2 linked regions of the Catalinimonas alkaloidigena genome follow. Each later gene encodes a partner of the first gene's protein in a complex. Links are inferred from orthologs where the notes say so. Each region holds a gene or a part of one and is shown in the gene's direction. Other genes may lie near its edges.

Evidence for each region. The genes of interacting proteins can lie anywhere in the genome.
Region 2: the proteins of OKW21_RS14620 (region 1) and accD are in contact, whole or in part, in a solved structure (PDB 8UXZ), measured with the Escherichia coli proteins. The link is inferred for Catalinimonas alkaloidigena from one-to-one orthologs.

What each region holds. Positions count from the first base shown.
Region 1 is NZ_JAQFIL010000001.1:3,575,575-3,580,028, reverse strand. Bases 620-3,399 are described here. They hold OKW21_RS14620 (acetyl-CoA carboxylase carboxyltransferase subunit alpha), read left to right. Parts: upstream 620-1,427; coding sequence 1,428-2,372; downstream 2,373-3,399. Other genes in these bases: OKW21_RS14610 (hypothetical protein), read right to left, coding at 3,186-3,399; OKW21_RS14615 (patatin-like phospholipase family protein), read left to right, coding at 2,398-3,159; OKW21_RS14630 (ISAon1 family transposase), read left to right, coding at 620-1,028. Outside these bases: OKW21_RS14635 (ISAon1 family transposase N-terminal region protein), read left to right, coding at 1-53; OKW21_RS32715 (transposase), read left to right, coding at 115-423; more of OKW21_RS14630, read left to right, coding at 396-619; more of OKW21_RS14610, read right to left, coding at 3,400-3,755; OKW21_RS14605 (1-acyl-sn-glycerol-3-phosphate acyltransferase), read left to right, coding at 3,960-4,454. UniProt on the Escherichia coli protein: Component of the acetyl coenzyme A carboxylase (ACC) complex. First, biotin carboxylase catalyzes the carboxylation of biotin on its carrier protein (BCCP) and then the CO(2) group is transferred by the carboxyltransferase to acetyl-CoA to form malonyl-CoA.
Region 2 is NZ_JAQFIL010000001.1:435,281-439,737, forward strand. What follows is about bases 932-3,714. They hold accD (acetyl-CoA carboxylase, carboxyltransferase subunit beta), read left to right. Parts: upstream 932-1,793; coding sequence 1,794-2,636; downstream 2,637-3,714. Other genes in these bases: uvrA (excinuclease ABC subunit UvrA), read left to right, coding at 932-1,684; OKW21_RS01830 (hypothetical protein), read left to right, coding at 2,661-3,095; OKW21_RS01835 (sensor histidine kinase), read right to left, coding at 3,099-3,714. In the rest of the region: more of uvrA, read left to right, coding at 1-931; more of OKW21_RS01835, read right to left, coding at 3,715-4,190; OKW21_RS01840 (proline dehydrogenase family protein), read right to left, coding at 4,305-4,457.

The sequences.
Region 1 (4,454 bases):
AATTCGCGTCTTTTTTAAAAGCATTGCATCGATACCACACCGGTAAGCTGTAAAAGCTTAGGCAACTACTTCCATATAAACGGCAAGTTATTAGAAGAGCAATATGCTGCTCATTTGAGTGACTACAGGCATTGGGATCAGTTAGAGCATGCCGAGGATTATGTTGTTTTTCCTGAGAATGTTGGTGAATATATCACTATTGATGAAACAGCAGTTTCACAGGGTGAACTTTACACAGTGATCACCAACAAAGCGGCCAGGGGGAATAAAGGCTGCCTTATTGCAATGATCAAGGGTACTAACAGTGAACGAGTAAAGTCTATCCTGCTTAGAAAGATCCCATTAGAAAAAAGGAGGCTGGTCAAAGAAGTCACCTTAGACATGGCGGCCATTCCATGGGGGCCAGTATGGAACAGATCGTGACTAAGACATTTACCAAAGCTGTTTTAGTCACCGATCGTTTTCATGTGCAAAAACTGGCTTATGAAGCAGTTCAGGAAATGAGGATAGCTTATCGCTGGGAAGCTATTGAGCAAGAGAACCAAGAAATGGAATTGAGCAAAGAAGTAGGCAGAACCTTCGTTGCCAACAGGTTAGAAAATGGTGATACTCCTAAACAACTACTGGTCAGGAGCAGGTACCTGCTCTTCAAGGACAAAAGCAAATGGACGTCTTCCCAAGTCCACAGGGCAGAAATCCTGTTCAAACTCTATCCACAGCTTGAGCAAGCTTATGAATTAGCTCAAAAGCTAGGACATATATACCAAAACACTAAAGAGAAAGGTGTCGCTTTCACCAGACTGGCCAGATGGTATGATCAGGTAGAAAAAGCTGGCTTTAAATCTTTCAATACAGTCTCTAGAACCATTCAGCAACACTATAAAACTATCTTAAACTTCTTTGATAGAAGAAGTACTAATGCTGCTGCTGAATCTTTCAATGCCAAAATCAAAGCTTTCAGGTCACAGTTCAGAGGGGTGAGAAACATTAGCTTCTTCCTCTACAGACTTTCCAAAATCTATGCTTAGTACTACTGTCCCCCAGATTTGTTGCTTGATCCGAATTAACTTGGTTTAATTTGGTAGGGTAAAAACAAAAAAAAACCGCTTAAATTTAACGTTTAAGCGGTTTTACAATTATTTGACTTGAGTCTTGCGGTCTGGACGGGACTCGAACCCGCGACCTCCTGCGTGACAGGCAGGCATTCTAACCAACTGAACTACCAGACCTTGAAGTTTGTGTGAAAAGTACTTTCTACTTTTCCGTTTTGGTGTTGCAAAGATATAAGCAATGATTTTAAATACAATGCTCAAGTAAAAATAATTTAACTTTTTTTTATGTGCCTTCCTTTAGGCTTGAAGCTTGTTTTTTACTTTTGGTAAATACTGCAAGAACACTTAGTTTTGCTCAACAATCAATGGATTACTATGCTATTAGAATTTGAAAAACCCATTGTGGAACTGGAGAATAAATTAGCGGATATGAGGCAGATGGCTGAAGAGAGTGGAGTGGATGTCACTGAGGCTGTAAAATCCCTGGAGCAAAAAATTTTCACCTTGAAAAAGGAAACATTCCAGAATCTGACCCGCTGGCAAAAAGTCCAGATCTCACGGCATAATGACCGTCCTTATACGCTGGATTATATTTATGAGCTTTGTTCTGACTTTATAGAGCTACATGGTGACCGCTCAGTGAGTGATGATAAAGCCATGGTTGGTGGCCTGGGAAGTATTGACGGGCAGACTATCATGTTTATTGGCCAGCAAAAGGGTAGAAATACCAAGCAACGTCAGCTTAGAAACTTTGGCATGCCTAATCCGGAAGGGTATCGTAAGGCATTACGTCTTATGAAACAGGCTGAAAAGTTTAATAAGCCAATCGTCACCTTTATAGACACACCCGGAGCCTTTCCTGGTATAGAGGCCGAAGAAAGAGGTCAGGGCGAAGCGATTGCCCGTAACCTGAAAGAGATGTTTATGCTTAAGGTGCCCGTCATTTGCGTAGTAATAGGAGAGGGGGCTTCTGGGGGGGCATTGGGAATTGCAATTGGCGATAGAGTCTTCATGTTAGAAAATACATGGTATTCTGTGATCTCACCCGAAAACTGCTCCACAATTTTGTGGAGAAGTTGGGAATACAAGGAACAAGCAGCAGAAGCTATGAAACTTACTGCAGAAGATATGTTCAAGTTTAAACTTGTAGATGGAATTATTGAAGAACCATTGGGAGGAGCTCACACTGATCTGAAAAAACAAAGTGGCATATTAAAAAAATACCTTTTGGATAGCATCAAACTGCTCAGCAAACTTTCTCCTGAAAAAAGAATTGACCAAAGGATCAAAAAGTTTACTGCCATGGGCGTAGTTAAATAAGATATACGCTGATCACGCAATGGACATGAAAATTGGTCTCGTACTATCAGGTGGAGGAGCCAGGGGGATTGCTCATTTAGGTATTATCAAAGCACTTTTAGAGTTTGAGGTTCCCGTTGACATTATTTCCGGAAGCAGTTCCGGGGCCATAGCAGGAGCATTATTTAGTTATGGATATTCTGTAGATGAAATATTAAAAATTATCTCAGAGCTTAGCCTGGTCAAACTGCTGAAACCTGCAATAAGTAAAACGGGCTTGTTACGAATGGATTCCGCCGTAGAACTGTTTCGTAAGTACTTACCGGAAGACGATTTTTCTACATTAAATATCCCACTTTTTGTTTGTGCCACTGATTTGTGTAAGGGTAAAAGTATTTACTTCAGTGAAGGTCAACTCTTAAAACCCTTAATCGCTTCCTCTTGCCTTCCTGTAATATTTGATCCCATTAATATTGACGGTAACTTATATATAGACGGGGGGGTACTTAATAACTTTCCTACCCAGCCACTGCTGGCTAAAAATGTAAAGATCATTGGGCTACATTCCAATCCGGTAGACGAATCATTTAAACTGACCAATGTGAAGACTATGTTTGAAAGAACATTCCTGTTGGCGATCAATGCCAACAGCTATCATAATGTCAGTGATTGTGACCTGTTTTTAGAGCCTCCCGGATTGAAAAAAATAAAAGTTTTTGACATCAAAAAGTCTAAAGAGATTTTTGAAATAGGCTATAAATATGGAAAGAGCAAAGAGCCTGAAATCAAAAATCTCCTGCATAGTTAGTGCCTGCCTAAGTGATTAATTAAGCTTCAATATCTTTTTACATCAGAGTCATCTAAGCCAAAAGTGCGAATCACTTCTTCATAATTGCTGTAATCAACGTCCTTTCGGGCATTAGAAGTTGAGTAGTCTGCAGGAAGTACGACGACTCTGAAAATCTGATCCTGGGTATATTCAGTTCCTAATGTACTTAAATCAACAGTCCCATCCAGAAAGATATTAACATCCACAAAAGTATGGTCAAAATTGTACTGAAGTGTACCACCATCTAAAAAAGCATTTTGGGGTAGTAGTCGCCAGATGTTAATCGGGGGCTCATCAGTGACTTCAATTTGTTCCCATGAAATATACACAAGCACTACATCGGACTCAAAAACTTCTATTTCATCCTCGGGAAACTCAAAGCCAAAGCCATATTCATTTTCACTGCTGAAGTCTCCTTCAATCTCAAATACAGATCCCAGGATATTTACACCGTCTAAACCATCTTCACCGGGAGGGCCTTGCGGACCGATAGGACCTTCAGGGCCAACCGGACCATCACATGCAGATAAAAAACAGAATAAGGCACAAAAAAAGGGAAGAGTGAATCTTTTCATAACAAAAAATAAGTTTGCGTAATACTGAAGTTTAAAGTAAATCAATTGTCTTGCCAAATAATATTTGCTGAAGGATCATTTTTCTGAATATAAGTGAAAAGAAGCTGAAAACAAGGTCATCCGATCAACTTTCACAAAAAGCAAATCGCCCTGACTTCCATAAAAACGAGTTCAAAATTCCCGATTAAACTTTTATCTTTCGGCATGTGGAGAATTATTGCGATTATCATTTTCAAAATCACCGGATGGAAAGCCCGTTCCTATATACCTACTGATATAAAAAAAGCAGTCATGGTAGCTGCACCGCATACCAGTAATTGGGACTTCATATATGCAAGGGCAGCATTATTTATATTAAGGGTTCCGGTAAAGTTTACCATCAAAAAAGAATGGGTAAAGTTTCCGCTTAGCCTTATCCTTAACCCGCTGGGAGCACTTCCCATAGACCGCCAGAAAAAAGGAATGAGCAGAACCAGTACCGTGGATAAAATGGTTGATATTTTTAATCAGGAAGATCACCTAATCATACTGGTGACACCCGAAGGCACAAGAAAATATGTGGAGAAGTGGAAGTCAGGATTTTACTTCACCGCCCAAAGGGCTAATGTGCCGATCATATTAGGCTACCTGGATTATAAAGCCAAAGAAGCTGGAATCGGAGCCGTATTTCAGCCCACGGGCGACAGAGATAAAGATGTA
Region 2 (4,457 bases), 3.1 Mb from region 1 along the record:
TAAAACGCACAAGATTCAATACAGAGTGATGCTCTCCCGCTATCGTGGACGTACCATCTGCCCTGAGTGTAAGGGAACTCGCCTTCGCAAAGACGCTTCCTACGTGAAAATTGATGGTACCGCCATTACCGAACTGGTGCTGATGCAGATAGAGCAGGTGATCAGCTTTTTTGAACGTTTGCAGCTTGACGAACATGATATTAAAGTTTCTAATCGCATCCTAAAAGAGATCAGAAGCAGGTTGGAATACCTCAATAAAGTAGGCTTGGGCTACTTGACGCTTAACCGCCTGACCAGTTCGCTTTCAGGCGGGGAATACCAGCGCATCAAGCTGGCTACTTCGCTGGGAAGTGCGCTAGTAGGCTCTATGTACATTCTGGATGAGCCTAGCATTGGCCTGCACCCTCGTGATACTGCACGTTTGGTAGAAGTGCTCAAAACCTTACGTAATTTGGGAAATACTGTGATTGTGGTAGAGCATGAAGAAGAAGTGATGCGGGCTGCCGATCAAATTATTGACATCGGGCCGGATGCAGGTTCACATGGAGGAGAGCTCGTTTTTCAGGGCACCATTAAGGACCTGGAGAAACAGAACGGTCATGCCAATACACATACTTCGCGTTATCTGAGTGGCAGAGATAGTATTCCTGTGCCCAAGCAGAGGCGTAAGTTTAAGTATAAGATTAGTATACAGGGGGCACGTGAAAATAATTTGAAGCATATCAATGTAGATATTCCACTGGGCGTACTTTCTGTGGTGACCGGTGTTAGTGGCTCCGGTAAATCTACGCTGATCAAGAGCATACTTTATCCTGCGCTAGGCAAGATCTTCGGTACAGTCAATGAGACTACCGGAAAGTTTGACAAACTGGAAGGTGATATCAAGAAAGTAAGCCAGGTAGAGTTTGTGGACCAGAATCCAATTGGAAAGTCATCCCGCTCTAACCCAGTGACCTATGTGAAAGCCTATGATGGCATCCGTCAGCTCTTTTCGGAGCAACCACTGGCGAAGCAAAGAGGGTACAAGCCGGCTTTCTTCTCTTTTAATGTGGATGGTGGGCGCTGCGAAAACTGCCAGGGCGAGGGAGAAGTGAAGATAGAGATGCAGTTTATGGCGGATATTCACCTTACCTGTGAGGCCTGTGGGGGAAAGAGGTTTAAAAAAGAAATACTGGAAGTGAAGTATGAGGGTAAAGATATTGCCGATGTGTTGGACATGACAGTAGATGATAGCGTAGCATTCTTTTCTGAGCAAAATACGATCGTCAACAAACTTCAGCCGCTACAGGATGTCGGTTTGGGCTACGTAAGGTTAGGGCAATCATCTAGCTCATTAAGTGGAGGAGAGGCCCAAAGAGTGAAGCTGGCTTCTTTTCTGGGCAAAGGTAATACGCCTCGCAGTCAGCAGGAGCATATCCTTTTCATCTTTGATGAACCTACCACCGGTTTGCATTTTCACGATATTCGTAAGCTGATGGACGCTATCAGTGCGTTGATAGAACAAGGTAACAGTGTGGTAATCATTGAGCACAATATGGAAATAATCAAAAGTGCGGACTGGGTCATTGATCTAGGGCCGGAAGGCGGTGAGCAGGGTGGGAAGCTTATTTTTTCAGGAACACCTGAAGAAATGATTAAAATAGATGATAACTATACAGCGAAGTATTTAAAGAACAAGTTTTGAAGTAGTTTAGCTTCTTCTATAAATTTTTTGGAATAGCAAAATTCTCAATAACTTAGCAGCCCCAAAACAGTAGGATCCTGAAAGACAGGATCTTCAAAATGCAGTAAATATGGCATGGTTTAGAAGAAAAGATAAGGGTATACAGACACCTACTGAAGCAAAGAAGGAAGCTCCTGACGGCTTATGGTACAAAACTCCGGGAGGAAAGATTATACATACCCGGGAACTGAAAAATAATGCTTATGTAGTTCCGGAAGATGGCTACCATGTTCGTATAGGCTCTAATGAATATTTTGAGGTGCTTTTTGATGACAACAAGTTTACTGAGCTTGATGCAAAGATAGAATCTGCAGACCCACTAAATTTTGTAGACAGTAAGCCATACCCAAAGAGGATTAAAGATTCACAGGAAAAAACCCAACTAAAAGATGCGCTTCGCTCTGCGCATGGGAAAATGAACGGACTTGAAATAGTCATTGCCTGCATGGATTTTAGCTTTATCGGGGGCTCTATGGGATCAGTAGTAGGAGAAAAAATAGCCAGAGCCATAGATTATTCCATCAATCATAAAGTGCCTTTCCTTATGATTTCAAAGTCGGGCGGAGCACGCATGATGGAGGCAGGTTTTTCGTTGATGCAAATGGCAAAAACTTCTGCCAAGCTGGCCTTACTTTCTGAGGCAAAGATACCTTATATCTCATTACTTACTGACCCTACTACCGGAGGCGTTACGGCTTCTTTTGCTATGTTGGGTGATTTTAATATTGCTGAGCCAGGAGCACTAATCGGCTTTGCCGGGCCCAGGGTGATAGAGCAGACGATTGGTAAGAGCCTGCCTAAGGGTTTTCAGAGTTCAGAATTTGTGCTTGAACATGGATTCCTGGATTTTATCGTTGACCGTAGAAATCTAAAGTCGGAGTTGACTACTCTGCTTAAAATGCTGGAAAATTAATTATTCACCTTTTATATACTGTTTATGAGTCTCTGGAACCTATTCAGCCCCGGAAAAAGAGCGCGTGAAGAAGATTTTATTCGTCAGCTGTTTCATCTGGCCCTGGCGGATGATGACCTGGATGAAGTAGAAATGGAATACATTCACGGCTTAGGTGATAAGCTTGGGTTAACCCGTGAAAGAGTAAATGAGTTACGGGATCAGTATGTCGAAGGAGACATTAAATACCTCAAGCCTCCTTCAGGAGAAAGCTTTTTTACGCTTTTTTACATGATCAACCTTATCCTGGTAGATGAAGAAGTGCATAACAAAGAGCTGATTATTGCTAAGCAAATGGTACTTAAGCTGGGTTATGCTCCGGATACAGTTGATGTGATTCTGGATGTGATAAGCCGTAATCAGGCGAATAATATTTCAGTAGAAGAGACTTACAAAAACCTGAAGGAAAGACTTTCCTGAGGCTTAGAGTGCTGACTTATCTGGTAGTTGGGTGGGCTGAAATGGAAGAAAAAAGTAAAATATGCTACCTGTGCCATAGGTACTGCTGAAGCCTATTTCACCCTGATGGGCTTCAATGATTTTTCTTACTATTGCCAGGCCCAATCCACTGGAGCGTTCGCCCCCGGTTGGCACATTCTGTGCTTTTTCAAAAGGGCGGAAGATTTTGTCTTTGTCCTGATCTCTAATTCCCATACCCTGGTCTATTACTTCTGTCTTAGCATACTGTCCATTAATACTTACCTTAATTTTGACTTCAGTTTTAGGAAAAGAATATTTCAGGGCGTTTGTCAGCAGGTTGTTCAATACCTGACCCAGATAGGATCTGTCAAATTCCAGGCTGACTTCAGAATTATCGCTCTCTAAGACGATTTTCTGCTCTTTATTAGTAGCTATATGCTGGTTGATTGCTATGATCTCTCTTATAAACTCCAGGTAATCATGCTTTTCTTTTTTGATTTTCAGCGTTCCTGCTTCAATTTGAGCTACATCCAGAAGGTTATCCAGGAGGCTCAGTGCGTTATAACTGGTCTTGTTGATTAAAGTTAGAAACTCCTGCTGGCTTACTGTAAGGTTGGCACTGCTCTTGGGGTCCAGCATAAGGTCGGAGAGGTTGTAAATATTGCCAACCGGACTTCTCAGGTCGTGGGCAGTGATACCGATGTATTTGTTTTTCTCTGCATTAAGCCTCTGTAATTCCAGGTTTGCCAGTTTCAGTTTTTGCTGTTCTCTGCTTAATGCATTCACAAAGATAGCGATAGAAAAAAAGATGCCTGCCCGTACCAAAGCATTCCAGTACAATATCCAGGCACTTGAATAAGGATGACGGGTGATAAGCTCAATGCTAAACCAGGATAAACTACATACTGCGGCAATAATGAGCACCGCACGTTTACTGGTAAGCCTGCTGGAAGCAATATAATAAATGGGTAAAAGATATAGAATAGAAGTAGAGACCTCATAGCCTGTTTGATGGTCTATGACGGTAATAAATGCTACTAGTAAGTAAGTGAGTATATAAACTCCGCGTTTTGTGAAAAAAAAATTCTTAGGCATACTTAGCTTGCTCTACTAATAGAAACGCAAATTTATTTCCAATCATATTATTGCAATACGTTTACCAGAGAAAAAAGCCAATTATTTGTCATTAAAACATACTTTGCTTAAGTCTTATTTTTGATGCGCCGCTTTTCTTCTTTTCAGCTCGCTTTTTACGAGCCGGTACTCGCGGCTACTTTGTCCTGCCACTGAGGTATTTTCTTCCGCTCTCCTGAATAAATAGGGCATTACTGCATCAATTGGACCATAGGGAAGATACTTCGT